One region of the Streptomyces sp. NPDC005181 genome, then DNA from elsewhere that is predicted to be linked to it. Evidence: riboswitches for the same ligand, from Rfam matches in the RefSeq annotation. Region 1 holds a riboswitch; the other holds the start of a gene.
What was found. Region 1 has a riboswitch for cobalamin ahead of ABZV38_RS15785 (prenyltransferase/squalene oxidase repeat-containing protein). Riboswitches for the same ligand answer to the same signal wherever they lie in the genome.
Positions count from the first base shown of each region.

Region 1 (7,861 bases):
TGCCGATCATCGCTCGCGCCGTGCCCTGTACGCCGGTGGCGACGGACGTCGGTGCGGCCATGGCCGGGGTGACGCCGAGGGCCAGACCGGTGGCGCCGAGGACCGCGGCGGCTCCGGCGACGGCAGCCTTACGGCGAGCGGTGCGGGGCTGGGCGAGGATGTTACGGGCGAACGGCACAGGGGAACCTAACCGTTGGGGACGGGGGAGTCGCGGACCGGGCCCAACAGTGCGGGAACCGGTGCTCATTGACCGCGTTCCGTTCCGGTGAACGCTGCGGTGCTCGGCGACGTGACAAGTGTTAGCCGCGGGGTTCAACCATGGCAATGACCCCCGATACGGTCTTGCCTCGCACTCGGGGCCAAAGGTCCCGAACCTGCTCAAAAGGTTCCATAGCAGGTCGGAGGGGGTGAAGCGGGTTCTATGGACGGGTGGAAACGCTACTACTCCCCGTAGTGGAGGACTAAGGTCCTGTGGGCGCCTTCACGCCTTCGGGACCCTCGAATGTGACCTGGGCCTCGAAGGCCGCGCGGCGCGTGGCCCGGCGCAGCGCCTTCAGCAGCGTGGAGCCGATGGTGAGGGTCAGGGCCATGGTCAGCACGGCCCGGCCCAGGTCCCAGCCCAGCGAGGTGGCCAGGCAGTACGCCAGGAAGCGGGCCAGATTCTCGGGCAGCGGGTCACCGGGGTGGAACGCGATGCCGGAGCCGAGGCCCGGCACGATCGTCCAGCCGTACAGGTTCATCACCGTGCCGTAGGCGAACGCCGCCACTCCGCCGTACGCCGCGAGCATCAGCAGCTCGGTCCGCCCGCGCAGCCGGTCCGGGCCCGGCAGCAGGCCGGCGCCCATCGTGAACCAGCCCATCGACAGCATCTGGAACGGCATCCACGGGCCCACCCCGCCGGTGAGCAGGGCGGACGCGAACATCGTCACCGAGCCGAGCACGAAGCCGAAGCCGGGGCCGAGCACCCGGCCGCTCAGCACCATCAGGAAGAACATCGGCTCCAGGCCCGCCGTACCGGCGCCGAGCGGGCGCAGCGCGGCCCCGACTGCGGCGAGCACACCCAGCATCGCCACGGCCTTCGCGTCCAGGCCGGAGTCCGCGATGGTGGCGACGACCACACCGACCAGGAGCGGAAGCAGCACGGCGAACAGCCACGGCGCGTCCTGGGAGTGGGCGAGACCGGAGTCCGCGTCCGCGAGCAGCGGCCAGCCGATGGCGACGACACCGATCGCGCCGATGAGGAGGAGTGCGGCGATCGCACGGGGGCCCAATCGTACGGGACGGTTTCGGCGGTCGCTCATGCGCCGGCCTCCAGTGCCCCGCGCACCTGCGTCACGGTCAGCCACTCCTGCGGGGCGAGGATCTTCGCGGTCTGCGGTGCGAACGCCGGCGACGAGACCACCACCTGCCGGGTCGGCCCGTCCGCGACGATCTCCCCGTCCGCGAGGATCACCACCCGGTGGGCCAGCTCGGCGGCGAGCTCCACGTCGTGCGTGGCCAGGACGATCGTATGGCCGCCGGCCGCCAGGCCGCGCAGCACACCTATCAGGCGGGCCTTCGCCGCGTAGTCCAGCCCGCGGGTCGGCTCGTCCAGCAGCAGGAGCGGGGGCCGCGCGGTCAGCACGACGGCCAGCGCCAGGGCGAGCCGCTGCCCCTCGGAGAGATCGCGGGGGTGGGCGCCGTCCGGCACATCGGGCAGCAGCTCGCAGACCAGGGTCCGGCAGCTGCCCGCTGCCGCGCCCGCGTCGGTGTCGGCCGCCGCGCACTCGGCGGCGACCGTGTCCGCGTACAGCAGATCGCGCGGTTCCTGCGGTACGAGCCCGACCCGGCGCACCATGTCGCGCGGATGTGTACGGTGCGGGACCCGGCCGCCGACGAGGACGGTGCCGGTCGTGGGCTCGACCATGCCGACGAGGGCGGCGAGCAGCGTGGACTTGCCCGCGCCGTTGCGGCCCATCAGGGCGACGGTCTCGCCCGGTGCGACGGAGAACGTCACCCGGCGCAATGCCTCGACACGTCCGCGCCGCACCCCCAGGCCCTCGACCCGGGTGGTCGCTTCCACCACAGCTTCCGGAGCGGATGGCGGAGGGGACGCGCGCCGGCGCCCGAACAGACCACGGCGTACAGGAGCGGCTGCGGGCAGCGGCGCCGGGGCGGGTGGCGCCGACGGAGCGGACGGCGGCTCGGCCGAGGCCAGCCGCTCCCGCAGATCCGCCGCCCGGCGCCGCGCATCGCGTACCGACAGCGGCAGCGGCTCCCAGCCCGCCAGCCGGCCCAGGGCGACCACCGGCGGGTGGACCGGGGAGACCGCCATGATGCCGGCGGGCGCGCCCATCACGGGCGGGGCGCCCGGCGACGGCAGCAGGACGACCCGGTCCGCGTACTGGACGACGCGTTCCAGACGGTGCTCCGCCATCAGGACCGTCGTGCCCAGATCGTGCACCAGCCGCTGGAGCACCGCGAGGACCTCCTCGGCCGCCGCCGGGTCCAGTGCGGACGTCGGTTCGTCGAGGACCAGGACCTTGGGGTGCGGGGTCAGCACCGAGCCGATCGCGACCCGTTGCTGCTGGCCGCCGGAGAGCGTGGCGATCGGCCGGTCGCGCAGCCCGGCGAGGCCCAGCAGGTCGAGGGTCTCCTCGACCCGCCGCCGCATCACGTCGGGGGCAAGTCCCAGCGACTCCATGCCGTACGCCAGCTCGTCCTCGACGGTGTCGGTGACGAAGTGGGAGAGCGGGTCCTGCCCCACCGTGCCCACCAGATCGGCGAGTTCGCGCGGTTTGTGGGTACGGGTGTCGCGGCCGTCGACCAGCACCCTGCCGCGCAGCGTGCCGCCCGTGAAGTGCGGTACGAGACCGGAGACGGCGCCCAGCAGCGTCGACTTGCCGACCCCCGACGGGCCGACGAGCAGTACCAACTCGCCTTCAGGAACGGTCAGATCTACTCCGGACAGGGTCGGGCGCGCCGCCCCCTCGTACTGCACCGAGACCTGCTCGAACCGGATCACTGGCTCTCCTCGGAATTCGTGACGGCCACTACGGGCGGCGTGGGCGCCACCACCGCGGGCAGCAGCCCGATCAGCACCGCCGCCGCGGGCCACAGCGGGAACACCGGAGCCACCAGCGGTACGACTCCGGGGTGCAGCGCCTGCGTATCGGCACTGCCCGCCCAGATCATCGCGGCCGCGACCACCGCACCGGACCCCGCCACCAGCCAGGCCCTCGCCCCCCACCGGTCGGGCCGGTAGCGGGTGCGGACCGAACGGGCACCGCCGAGCCGCAGCCCGGCCAACGCGGCGGCGAGACCGACGAGCAGCAGCGGCAGCCCGTACACCGCGCCCTGCGAGGCCAGCAGACCGTACGTGCCGGCGCAGACCCCCAGCAGTCCGCCGAGCGTGAGGACGTTCGTGGTGTGCCGGACGGCCGGCGGGACCTGGGCCGTACGCCCGTATCCGCGCGCGTCCATCGACGCCGCCACCGCCACCGACCGCTCCAGCGCACCCTCCAGCACCGGCAGTCCGATCTGCAGGACGGCCTTGATGCCACCGGTCGGGCGGCCCCGCAGCCGCCGTGCGGTGCGCAGCCGCACCACATCGGCGACCATGTTCGGCGCGAACGTCATCGCGACGACGACCGCGACCCCCGCCTCGTACAGCGCACCCGGCAGCGACTTCAGCAGCCGGGCCGGGTTGGCGAGCGAGTTCGCCGCGCCGATGCAGATCAGCAGGGTGGCCAGCTTCGCCCCGTCGTACAGCGCGAACAGCAACTGTTCGGCGGTGACCCGGCCGCCGATCCTGACGCCCTGCGCCCAGTCGGGCAGCGGGACTTCGGGAAGGGTGAACACCGTGTGCGTACCGGGGATCGGTGAGCCGAGGAAGACGGAGAACAGCAGCCGCACGCCGACGACGAACAGTCCGATCCTGATGAACGCCCCGTACGAACGGGCCCACGGCGCATCCGTCCGGCGCGCCGCCACGACGTAACCGGCCACCCCCACCAGCAGCCCGAGCAGCAGCGGATTGCTGGTCCGGGAGGCGGCTGTGGCCAGCCCGAGCGCCCACAGCCACCAGGCCCCGGCGGGCAGGGCGTTGCTGCGGGTCGCCTCGGGGGCGCGCAGGGCACGGCCCGGCCGGGCCGTGCGGGGAGAGGCGGTCATCCGCGGCGGCGGCGGGCCTGCACGACTGCGGCGATGCCGAGCAGAAGGACGGCGGCGACACCGGCGAGCACTCCGGCGGACGGACCGCCGCTGCCGCTCCCCGGGTGAGCCGAGGCGGACGGGCTCGCGGGCGCCTGCGACGCATCGTCGGCGTGCCCGCTGCCGGAGATCTGTTCACCGCAGCCGGACGCCGGATAGCCGGAGATCGCGCAGAGCAGAGCGTTGCTGTCGTAGCGCAGCGGCTTGGCCACCGAGGCGAGCGCCTCCGCGGTGCTCGCGTCGGTGGCGACCTGTGCGCATGCGGTGCGCGGTGCGGGCGGCGTCTCCCCGTCCGGGGCGTCCGACGCCGTGCCGGCGTCGATGACGAGCGCGACCCGCTTGGTGCCGTCCTTGGCGGGGGTGTCCGCGCAGATCGCCGCGAAGCCGGGGGCGCGGCGCGGTTTCGCCGAGTCCTGGGAGTCCTCGCTCACCGAGAACCGGAAACCCTGCACCGCACCGTCGTCGGGCCGGACCAGCGACGGGCCCTGGGTGGCGTACGCCCAGGCCGTCCCCTTGCCCTCCCAGAACGACCAGTAGCGGTAGCCGGCCGCGTGGGCGGTGCCCGCGCCGAGCACGGTCAGGACGGTGCCGAGAACGAGCAGCAGGGCGCCCGCTGTCCGTCCCCCGAATCGATTCCCCGCTCGGTTCACAGCTGCGGGGTCTTCCGGCGGCTGCTGATGAGGAAGCCGACGCCGGCACCGGCGGCGAGACCGATACCGACGAGCCACCAGACCCCGAGACCGGCGTCGTCGCTGGTGCCGTCCTGGGCCGCGTAGTCGCTCGTGGCCGGCGAGGGCGTGTGGATGGAGGCCGGCGCGGGTCCCGTCGCGTTCAGCCGCTCGACCAGGTCGACACCGCCGAAGTCGCGGGCGTCGGCGCCGGTCGTGTGCGCGGCCACGACCAACTGGGCGTAGGCGGCGGGGCCGTTCTCCACCGCCCAGGGAACGGCGTTCTTCTTCAGCCAGCCGAGCGCGTCGGCCGCCTTGTCCTGGTGGCCGGCGGCGGCCAGGGCGACGACCGCGTCCGCGGTGTTGCCGAAGTCGGGCTGCTCGGTGGTGTCGGTGGCGCCCGGCATCGGCGGCTGGTTCAGGTGGCCGGTCTTCGCGAGGGCGCCCGCGAGATAGTGGGCACCGTTCTGGGCGGCCTGCTCGGGCTTGACGACGGCGCCCTTGTGGCAAGTGGGTGCCTTGTCCTCGGACGTGGAGTTGTTCCAGGCGGCCAGCCCCTTGCCCATCGAACCGAGCACGCCTGCCGCGGTGGCATCGGCGTTGGCGACGAGCTTCCCGGCCTTGTCGGGCTGGTACGCGAACGCGCCGCCGTCCTTGCCGCCGCACGGGATCGCCAGCTCGAGCAGTGCGTCGTACGGTGTGTGGCCGCCCTTGGTCGTCACATCGCCGAGCCGCTGGCCCTGCTTGGCCAGTGCGCCGATCACGATCGAGGTGGAGTTGGCGTCGCTGGGCGAGCCCGGGTTGTAACCCCAGCCGCCGTCCTCGTTCTGAACGGACTTCAGCCAGTCGACCCCGTTGTCGACGATGTCGCCGTGCCCGCCGACCTCGGCCAGCGCCTGGACCGCGGCGGCGGTGGCATTGGTGTCCGTCATGGTCTTCGCGTCGCACGGCTTGCTGACATCTGCGCGGTACGAGGCGTAGGCGCCGCTGTCGCACTGCTGGGCGGTCAGCCACTCCACCGACGCGGCCGCGGGCGTGACCCCTTCGAGCCGCTGGGCGATGAAGGCCAGCGACTGCCTCCAGACCCCGTCGTACGTCGGGTCCTTGGTGCCGTACAGCCCGGACGGCAGCGTGACGGACGGGGTGGGCGACGGAGACGGCGCCGCCACCGCGGCCGGGGCAGCGGCCGCACAGAGCACGGTGGCGGTGGCGGCGAGCGTTGCTGCGGTGCGGCGAACGGTCATGGTGGGCTGGGCCTCTCCTGCGGTGGGAACCGGGCACAGGCACACTCAGGCACCAGGCTCCGGCCCCGTATGCCTCGACGGTGCCGGTCACCGGGGGATCCGGTGACGCGAGCCGGTCACGACCGCGGACAGGGCATTCCGACTCACCGCTGTGTCAGCGGCTCACGGTTGCGTGGTCAGTGCCGGATTTGCACCGGCTTCCCCCTGAACGGGCATGATGACGACTCGCCCACTCTACCGGGACGTAGCCCGCCCCTTCCGGGTGGAGGGGGCGCCCGGGCCAGCGATGTACGTCACCCGTGCGGGCCGGGAGGGGCGGAGCGGTGGGAGAGGAGATCAGTCCCTGATGACCGCCAGAGCCTCATCACGCACCCTGGCCATGGTGGCCTCGTCCCGGGCTTCGACGTTCAGGCGGAGAAGCGGCTCGGTGTTGGAGGGGCGGACGTTGAACCACCAGTCCGCTGCCGTGACGGTCAGGCCGTCGAGTCCGTCGAGGGTGATTCCCTCACGGCCGGTGTAGGCAGCGGTGAGCGCGGCGAGGCGGCCGGCCCGGTCGGTAACCGTGGAGTTGATCTCGCCGGAAGCGGCATAGCGGTCGTACCCCGCGACCAGTGCGGACAGCGGACCGTCCTGCCCACCGAGCGCCGCCAGCACATGCAGGGCGGCAAGCATGCCGGTGTCGGCGTTCCAGAAGTCCTGGAAGTAGTAGTGCGCCGAATGCTCGCCCCCGAAGATCGCCCCGGTCCGGGCCATCTCCGCCTTGATGAAGGAGTGCCCGACGCGCGTACGCACCGGGGTGCCGCCGTGCTCACGGACCACCTCCGGCACCGACCACGAGGTGATCAGATTGTGGATGACCACACCCGAGCCGCCGTGGCGGGCCAGCTCCCGGACAGCCACCAGCGCGGTGATCGCCGACGGGGAGACCGGATCGCCGTGCTCGTCGACGACGAAACAGCGGTCCGCGTCTCCGTCGAACGCGATACCGAGGTCGGCGCCCTCGTCACGCACCCGCTGCTGCAGGTCGACGATGTTGGCCGGATTCAGCGGGTTCGCCTCGTGGTGGGGGAAAGTCCCGTCCAGCTCGAAGTACATCGGGACCAGATCCAGCGGGAGGCCCGCGAAGACCGTGGGCACGGTGTGCCCGCCCATTCCGTTGCCCGCATCCACCACCACCTTCAGCGGCCGGATCGACGTCACGTCCACCAGAGAGAGCAGGTAGGCGGCGTAGTCCTGCAGGGTCTCCCGTTCACCGACCGCGCCCGGCACCGCGACCGGCTCCGGTGCGCCCGACTCCTGCCATGCCTCCACCAGCTCACGGATCCGGGACAGGCCGGTGTCCTGGCCCACCGGCGTCGCGCCCGCACGGCACATCTTGATGCCGTTGTACCGGGCCGGGTTGTGCGAGGCCGTGAACATCGCTCCCGGCAGATCCAGCGCCCCCGACGCGTAGTACAGCTGATCCGTCGAGCACAGCCCGATCAGTGTGACCGCCGCGCCACGGTTCGACGCGCCCCGCGCGAAGGCGGCCGCGAGCCCGGGCGACGAGGGCCGCATGTCATGCCCGATCACGATCGCTTCTGCGCCCACGACCTGTACGAAGGCCGCCCCGAACAGCTCCGCCAGCGACTCGTCCCACTGGTCGGGAACCACCCCTCGTACGTCGTATGCCTTGACGAGCTGTGACAGATCAGCCATGGGAGTGACCGCTTTCTTCCTTGGTGGTGAGCCAGACGGCAGCGTCCGGCGGGAGAGTGC
Region 1 is NZ_JBEXID010000020.1:29,482-37,342, forward strand. It holds gene ABZV38_RS15760 (transglycosylase SLT domain-containing protein) at 1-178, opposite strand, end outside; gene ABZV38_RS15765 (ECF transporter S component) at 462-1,301, opposite strand; gene ABZV38_RS15770 (ATP-binding cassette domain-containing protein) at 1,298-3,004, opposite strand; gene ABZV38_RS15775 (energy-coupling factor transporter transmembrane protein EcfT) at 3,001-4,152, opposite strand; gene ABZV38_RS15780 (SCO2322 family protein) at 4,149-4,796, opposite strand; gene ABZV38_RS15785 (prenyltransferase/squalene oxidase repeat-containing protein) at 4,838-6,103, opposite strand; cobalamin riboswitch at 6,213-6,347, opposite strand; gene ABZV38_RS15790 (phosphomannomutase/phosphoglucomutase) at 6,440-7,801, opposite strand; gene ABZV38_RS15795 (glycoside hydrolase family 13 protein) at 7,794-7,861, opposite strand, start outside.

Region 2 (7,861 bases), on a different contig from region 1:
GTCGAGGCATCGTCCCGGTTGCCGTAAACAAGGGTGCACCGGCTGCGCGGCTCCATGACCAGGGTGCTCTTGACGATGGAGAGGATCGGGGTGATGCCGCTTCCGGCCGCGATTCCCAGCACGTGGCGAGAGCGGAACGGGTTGAGGTCGATCGCGCAGCGTCCGCTGGGGGCGCCGACTTCCACCTCGTCGCCCGCCCGCAGGGAGGTGTTCACCCATCGGGACATGCGGCCCGCCGACTGCGCTTTGACAGCTACGCGCAACTCGCCGTCGGCGATGCCACTGCATATGGAGTACGGGCGGCGGAGCTCCGCGCCGTCGAGCACGGTCTTCAGCGTGAGGTGCTGGCCAGGGCGGAAGGTGAATTCAGACGAGAGGTCGTCGGGGACCTCGAAGGCCACGGACACGGTGTCGGCCGTCTCCTGCCGGACGTCGGCGACCTTGAGCCGGTGGAATCCGCGGTGCTGCGCCGACTCGGTTGGGGCAGGCGTACGGGCTGCGGTGTGCCGGACACGCCGCCCGGCGGCCAACCGGTACACGACGAGGAAGACGAAGGCCGCGCCGATGAGGGCTCCGCTGTACTGCACCAGCGGTCCGCCCGCATCACTGCCCGCGGTGAAGGTGTGCGCGGTGGCCGACACGAACACCACGAAGGCGGTGCGGTGGACGTAGCGCCATATCCGTTCCGGGAGTTTGGACTTGAGCAGCGAGGTGGTCTGAACGGCAGCCAGGAAGTACAGGGCGAGCACACCGCACGCCTGGGCAATGGGATTCGCCTCACGGGCGAACGGAACCAGCAACTGCATCCAGCCGAAGGACAGCTCGGGGTCGAGTACGAGCGCGGCCAGGTGCAGGACCGTGAAGGTCAGGGACAGGCCGCCCAACCAGCGGTGCAGGTCCAGCAGCCAAGCGGGGGCCGGCCGGCCCCCCAGCACTCGGGTGGAGAGCAGTAGTCCCCAGAGCGCCGCCAGGGAGACCAGCCACCACGCGGTCAACCCGGTGGCGCGAGCCACGTACCACCACAGCCGGGGGTCCATCGTGTGTACCTTTCGAGAGTGCCGACGCGTCGGCTGGGGGATGCAGGGACAGGCCCGCTCGCCGTGCAGGCGTGTCGAGCACGTGGAACGGGGCTGGGGATCGTGCTGCCCCTGCGCTTCTGCGGGCATAAGGACTGTCGGAGCGCTCCGTGAGGCCGACGAGTCCGCTCGTCAGCTTGAAGTCCGCAACTCGCGCTCTGCGTATGCCAGACCGACGTATCGCCGCACGATCGTGACGATCCGCACCGGATGCTCCGACGGGGCGGGCTGCGCCTCGCCCCCCGATGGCTCCTGTGCCTCACGCCGATCACCTTGCTCCTGATGACGGACGGCGTCCTTGGCGTGCTGGGTAGAGGCGAACTCAGCCACCAACAGCAGTGTGACCGCCAGACTTGCGCCTCCGATCAGCGTCCGGGCCACGGCAGCCGGACGCCGACGCCTGCCGACGCGATCAGTCATCGTCCTCGTCCTCGCCGTGCTTCTCGTTGTCGCCGGAGTCGCGGACGCCTTGACCATGCTCGCCCTTCTTGTCCTTCATGTCCTTCTTGTCTTTCTTGCTTTCTTCCTTGTACTCCACTTCGACGGGTCTCACCGGGTCGGCGGGGCGGGTCGCCGCCGGCTTCGGCGAGCCGACGGCCCGACTCAACACCGTCGACCCGTTGGTCCCGATACCCTCCGCGTCCGAGGCTCGCCACTCGGGCGAGGGCGGTTCAGTCGGGATGTCCACGTATCGAGTGACCTCAACCGTCGGCACTGGACTGGGTGTTACAGGTGGCGTGGAAGCGGCGCCCGGCGGCTTGAGGCCAGCCGTGTTCGGCGCCGGCTGACCCGTAAGAGTGGCCACGACGACGATGCCCGAAGCGCCGACGGCCACTACGGCGCCCGCCAGAGCGAGAGCACGACGATGTTCCACGAATTTCCTCCAGAGTGTTCCGAGCAGCCGAAAACGTCAGCCTTGGCTCGCGGGGATGGTTCCGATCCGCCCTCTCCCACACACGCGAGGGCGAGGTCTCGGCCCGCCAGACACATCGGCGCACCGGGAACCGGACGCGGTGAGGCGCGACTGACAGAGACCTTCTGTCGAACGTGAGTTGGCCGGGACCGCGCAAGAGAGCGGTTGGATGGGGCGAAGGTGTGCTCACCCGTGCACGTACGGGTGCGGGAACGGGGAGCAGTCGACCTTCTGCTCGCCCGTCGGCGGTTGCGGCTAGCCGAGCATCAGCCCGCTGAGAAGCGTGGCGCGGGAAAAGGCCGACGTCGCGGGCGGCAGGGTCCCTGCGGACCAGGCGGCGAATCCGGCTGCGGTGGGCAGCGCCACAGCAAACCTCCTTGGGGAACACGCGTCCCGTTCGATGGAGCATGCACGACAACGCGGGGTCTGACTCACCGATGGACACCATCCCTGGGGAGGCGACGCCGGTTCACAGTGGCGCGACCGTGCCGGTATCTCACCGGACTTCCGCGCGCTGTCGTTTCAACGTCGAAAACGTACCGCCCAGCGCTACTTTCAGCCAAGGGCGCATGGGGGCGCCATTCGTCACACTAACGACGGGCGTGCGCCCCGCGCAGCTGCGCTGAATCTCCGTCAGGCACCGTGCGCTGGAACACACGCCAGATCGTGCCGCAGCCACATGATCCCTGGCCCGCGTCCCGCCCCGGGGAGCACGTCCGGAATCACACGGCGGCGGAGTGCAGAGTCGCCTCCCCCATCACCTCGATGCCTGTGCGCTCCCCGGGCCGGGTGGCGGCCGGGCTGGGGACCCGGACGTCGATGGGCTCGTCGATGCCGTCCACAGCAACGGTGACCATGGCGTCGTGACCGTAGAAGCGAACGTCGGTCACCATGCCACTGGCTTCGGCCGCATCCGGGGCAGTCAGTCGGAGCTGCTCGGGCCGGAGCAGCACCACGCCCTCGCGGACCCTGCCGGGCGGCTCCGTCAGTCGGATGCGGCCCAGCACGGTGGCCGCCATGTCTTGGTCCGCAGTGCCGGTGACGAGTACCGCGTCACCGACGAAGGCGGCGACCCAGGGGTTGGCGGGACGGCTGTATACCTCGTGCGGTGTGTCGCATTGGGCCACGCGGCCGTCCCGTACGACGGCGACGAAGTCGGCTGTGGAGAGGGCCTCCTGCTGGTCGTGGGTGACGAGCAGGGCGGTGGCTCCGGTGGCGCGCAGGGCTGCGCGTACGTCGGCCCGTACGCCGGTGCGCAGGGCGGCGTCGAGGGCGTTGAACGGCTCGTCGAGGAGGACAAGGGCGGGTTCCGGTGCCAGGGCCCGCGCCAGGGCGATGCGCTGCTGCTGGCCTCCGGATAGCTCGTGCGGCATGCGGTCGCCGTAGCCGGCCAGACCGACGAGTTCGAGCATCTCCTCCGTGCGCCGTCGGCGGGCGGCCCGGTCGAGGCCGGTCAGGCCGAAGGCGACGTTGCGGGCCACGCTCAGGTGCGGGAAGAGCGCGCCTTCCTGGGGCACGATGCCGATGCGGCGGCGTTCGGGCGGAAGGTGGACTCCGGGGCCGCTGAGTGCGCGTCCGTCGAGGGTGACGGTACCCTCGTCGGCGCGCAGGAAGCCCGCGATGATGCGCAGCAGCGTGGTCTTGCCGCAGCCCGAGGGACCGAGGACAGCGGTCAGTGCACCGCCGGGGACGGTGAGGTCGAGGCCGTCGAGGACCGGCGCCGCGCCGGGGCCGTACGCCTTGGCCAGTCCGGCGATCTGCAGGTCGGTCATGTGCGGTGCCTTCCGAGGAGGTAGGACGGGATGGCGGCCAGCAGGATCAGCGCCGCGGCGTAGGGCGCGGCGGCGGCGAAGGATCCGGTGCCGGTTTCCGTCCAGAGACGGGTGGCCAGGGTGTCCATGCCGGTGGGGCGCAGCAGGAGGGTCGCGGGCAGTTCCTTCATGCACACGACGAAGGTGAGCGCAGCTCCGGCAGCGACGCCGGGGGCGGCCAGCGGCACGGTCACCTCGTGCAGCACGCGCAGCGGGGAGCGGCCGAGGGAGCGGGCGACGTCCTCCAGGACGGGCGGGGACTGGAGGACGGCCGCGCGGGTGCCGGCCACGGCTACGGGCAGGAAGAGCACGGCGTACGCACAGACCAGCAGCGGGAGTTCCTGGTAGATCGGTTCGGCGTAGCGCACCGCGAAGAAGACGAGGGACAGCGCGACGGTGATGCCCGGAAGGGCGTGGCCCGCATAGGCGGACTGCTCCAGCAATGTGGCTGTGCGGCCGCGGTGGCGGGCGGCGATCACCCCGACCGGCAGCGCGAGGAGCGTGGTGAGCGCGGCGCCCGCTGCGGCAACGCCGAGGGTCGTGGCGGCGGTGTCGAGAAGGGTGTCGGGGTCCCAGGTCGCGGAGTTGCCGACGGCGAGCCAGTACCCGAGCGTCGCCAGTGGGGTGAGGACGGCGACGCCGGTGACCGCCGCGCACCAGGCCAGGGCGGGCACCTGCCAACGGCCCAACAGCGCGGGGACGGCGGGGCGCGCGGTGCCGCCGCCCGTCCTCGCGTGGCCTGCCCGGCCCCGGGTCCGTGCCTCGGCGGCGACCAGCAGGATCGTCATCACCACGAGGACGACGCTGAGCGCGGCGGCCGGGGTGCGGTCGAAGCTGGCGCGGTAGGAGGTGTAGATGCCGCGGGTGAAGGTGTCGTACCGCATCAGGGAGACGGCGCCGAAGTCGGAGAACACGTACAGCGCGACGAGTACGGCGCCACCGGCGGCCGCGGGCCGCAACTGCGGCAGCGTCACCCGCAGGAAGGTCTTCAGCGGTCCGTGGCCGAGCGATCGGGCGACCTCCTCTTGCGCGGGGTCGGTGCCGCGCAGCGCGGCGGTGACGGGCAGGTAGACGTACGGGAAGCTCACCAGCGTCAGTGCGAGAGCCGCGCCCGTGAAGCCGGCCATCTCCGGGAAGGCGGACAGCCAGGCGAACGCGGCGACGTAACTGGGCACGGCCAGTGGCAGGGTCACCAGCACCGACCAGGCGCGGGCGCCGGGCAGGTCGGTGCGTACGGTAAGCCAGGCCAGCGAGACGCCCAGAACCAGGCAGGCAGAGACGACCACGGCGGCCAGTCCGAGGCTGCGGCCGAGCAGTTGGGCGGTACGGTCGTCGGCGATGACGTCCCAGGCGAAGGCAGGGCCGCGCTCCAGGGAGCGGACGGCGAGGTAGCCGAGCGGCAGCAGGGCGAACACCGCGGCGACGGTGGCGGGGACGAGCAGGACGGCAGGCGGCCGGCGCCCGGCACGCGACCGCCCGGTCGGCGTGGCGGCGCCGTCCGGGGGGTTGGCAGTGGCGGGATCCGTCGGCGTGACGGGATCCGTGGAGGGCATGAGGGGTCAGACCATCCCGGCTTCCTGGAGCATCTTCAGGGTTTCCTGAAGCGATTCCAGCTTGCCGAGGTCGATCTTCGGGGAGTCCAGGGAAGCCAGCGGCGGAAGGCCCTTGACCGTGCTGGTTACACCTGCCGCGAGCGGGTATTCCTTCGTGTCCTCGGCGAAGTACTTCTGTGCCTTTTCGGAGAGCAGGAAGTCGACGGCCTTCTGGGCGGCCGGTGTCTGGTCGCTGCCCTTGACGATGCCGACTCCGGCGGTGTTGACGAGGCCGCCCGGGTCGCCGCCGGGGAGGAAGTGGATCTTCGCCTTGACCTTGGACTCGCCCTTTTCGGCGACCTGCTCGTACCAGTAGTAGTGATTGACGAGGCCGAGCGAGACCTCGCCCTTCCCTACGCCGTCGAGCACCTTCAGGTTGTTGTCGTAGACCTTCGGCTCATTGGCCTTGAGGCCCTTGAGCCAGGCACGGGTGGCGTCGTCGCCCTCCAGGACGCGCATGCCGGTGACGAAGGCCTGGAAGGAGGCGTTGGTCGGGACGTAGCCGATCTTGCCCTTCCATTCCGGCTTGACCAGGTCGTGCACGCTGTCGGGAACCTTGGAGACCTGACCGGGGTTGTACGCGAGGACGCGCACGCGCCCGGAGGTGCCCACCCAATCGCCCGCGCCACCGCGGAAGGCCTGGTCGACCTTGTCGAGCGACTCCTGGGGCAGCTTCTCCAGCAGGCCCTTGCCGGAGAGGGCGCCAAGGGCTCCCGCGTCCTGGGAGAAGAACAGGCCGGCCTTGGTCTTGCCGCCCTCTTCCTGGATCTGGGCGGCGAGTTCGGCGCTCTCGCCGTAGCGGACGGCGACCGTGGTACCGACGGCCTTCTCCAGCTCGTCGAGGAGCGGCTTGACCAGCTTCTCATTGCGGCCCGAGTAGATCACGAGCCCTGCGTCGTCCTCGTCGACGCCGCAGGCTGCGACGGCGGGGAGGAGAAGTGCCGCCGCGAAGAGCGCGGTCAAGCGTCGGACCAAGGGGCGTCGCATGGAAAGCCTTCCTGCAAGGGCAGCGGGGAACCGAGTAACGCCCCATAAGTAAGGTAAAGCTAACCTAAAGGTCAAGAGTGACGCACACAACAATTCGGCCGTGCCGACGCATCGGCGGAGCCGACCCTACCGCTTATTTTTCTGTGGATCTTCAATGAATCATCTGTGACATTCCTGTGACTACCTGGCGAGGTAAGGCTTTCCTAAGATGCGCCTGTGACAGTCCTTCCCGACCTGTTCCCAGGCACCACATCCGTTCCGTTCGCCCTCGGCCTTGCCGCGCACGGCGACCGGACCGCCGTCATCACGGCCGACGGTCGGGTCAGCTACGCCCAGCTCGCCGCCCGAGTCGATGCGACGGCCCGCCGCCTCGGCGCCGAACGCCGCCTGGTCCTGCTCGTCGGCGCGAACACCCTCGACGCCCTCGTCATCCACCTCGCCGCCCTCGCGGCCGGGCACCCCGTCCTCCTGGTGCCGGGCGACCACCCTGAAGCCGTGCAGTCGCTGATCGACGTGTACGACCCGGACGTCGTCGCTCACCCGGACGGCGGAGCGTGGGTGCTCGACGAGCGACGCCCCGTCTCCGCGCACACCCTGCACGCGGACCTCGCCCTGCTGCTGAGCACCTCCGGCTCCACCGGATCACCCAAGCTCGTCCGGCTGTCACACGAGAATCTGCAGTCCAACGCCGAGTCGATCGCGCAGTACCTCGACATCCGGGACGCGGACCGGGCCGCCACCACCCTGCCCATGCACTACTGCTACGGCCTCTCCGTCATCCACAGCCACCTGCTCCGGGGCGCCGGGCTGATCCTCACCGACCTGTCGGTCGCCGACAGTTGCTTCTGGGAGCTGTTCCGCACCGGACGCGGCACGACCTTCGCGGGCGTCCCGTACACCTTCGACCTGCTGGACCGGGCCGGCTTCGCTGACATGGAACTCCCCCATCTGCGGTACGTGACCCAGGCGGGGGGACGGCTGGCACCCGAACGGGTCAGGCGGTACGCCGGACTGGGCCACACCGCCGGCTGGGAGCTCTTCGTGATGTACGGCCAGACCGAGGCGACGGCCCGCATGGCCTACCTGCCGCCGGAATTCGCCGAGACCCGCCCCGAAGCGGCCGGCATCCCCGTCCCCGGCGGCTCGTTCCGACTCCAGCCGCTGCCGGACTGGCCCGAGGAGGACACCGGCGAGCTGGTGTACGCGGGCCCCAACGTCATGCTCGGCTACGCGCACACCCCGCAGGACCTCGCGCTGGGCCGGACGACAACAGAGCTGCACACCGGCGACATCGCACGGCTCACCCCCGGCGGGCTCTACGAAATCGTCGGCCGCCACAGCCGGTTCGTGAAAATATTCGGCCTGCGCATCGACCCCGCGCAGGTCGAGGCGATGCTCACCCGGCACGGGGTCACCGCCCTGTGCGCGGGCGACGACGAAGTCCTCGCCATCGCCGTCGCGGGCGCTCGCGAAGCCGACGCG
Region 2 is NZ_JBEXID010000047.1:24,906-32,766, forward strand. It holds gene ABZV38_RS25960 (2Fe-2S iron-sulfur cluster-binding protein) at 1-1,037, opposite strand, end outside; gene ABZV38_RS25965 (hypothetical protein) at 1,209-1,496, opposite strand; gene ABZV38_RS25970 (hypothetical protein) at 1,489-1,950, opposite strand; cobalamin riboswitch at 2,388-2,548, opposite strand; gene ABZV38_RS25975 (ABC transporter ATP-binding protein) at 2,712-3,761, opposite strand; gene ABZV38_RS25980 (iron ABC transporter permease) at 3,758-5,353, opposite strand; gene ABZV38_RS25985 (iron ABC transporter substrate-binding protein) at 5,360-6,379, opposite strand; gene ABZV38_RS25990 (AMP-binding protein) at 6,596-7,861, shown strand, end outside.
Region 2: linked by a shared signal. The riboswitch ahead of ABZV38_RS25970 (hypothetical protein) and the one ahead of ABZV38_RS15785 (prenyltransferase/squalene oxidase repeat-containing protein) in region 1 are both predicted to bind cobalamin.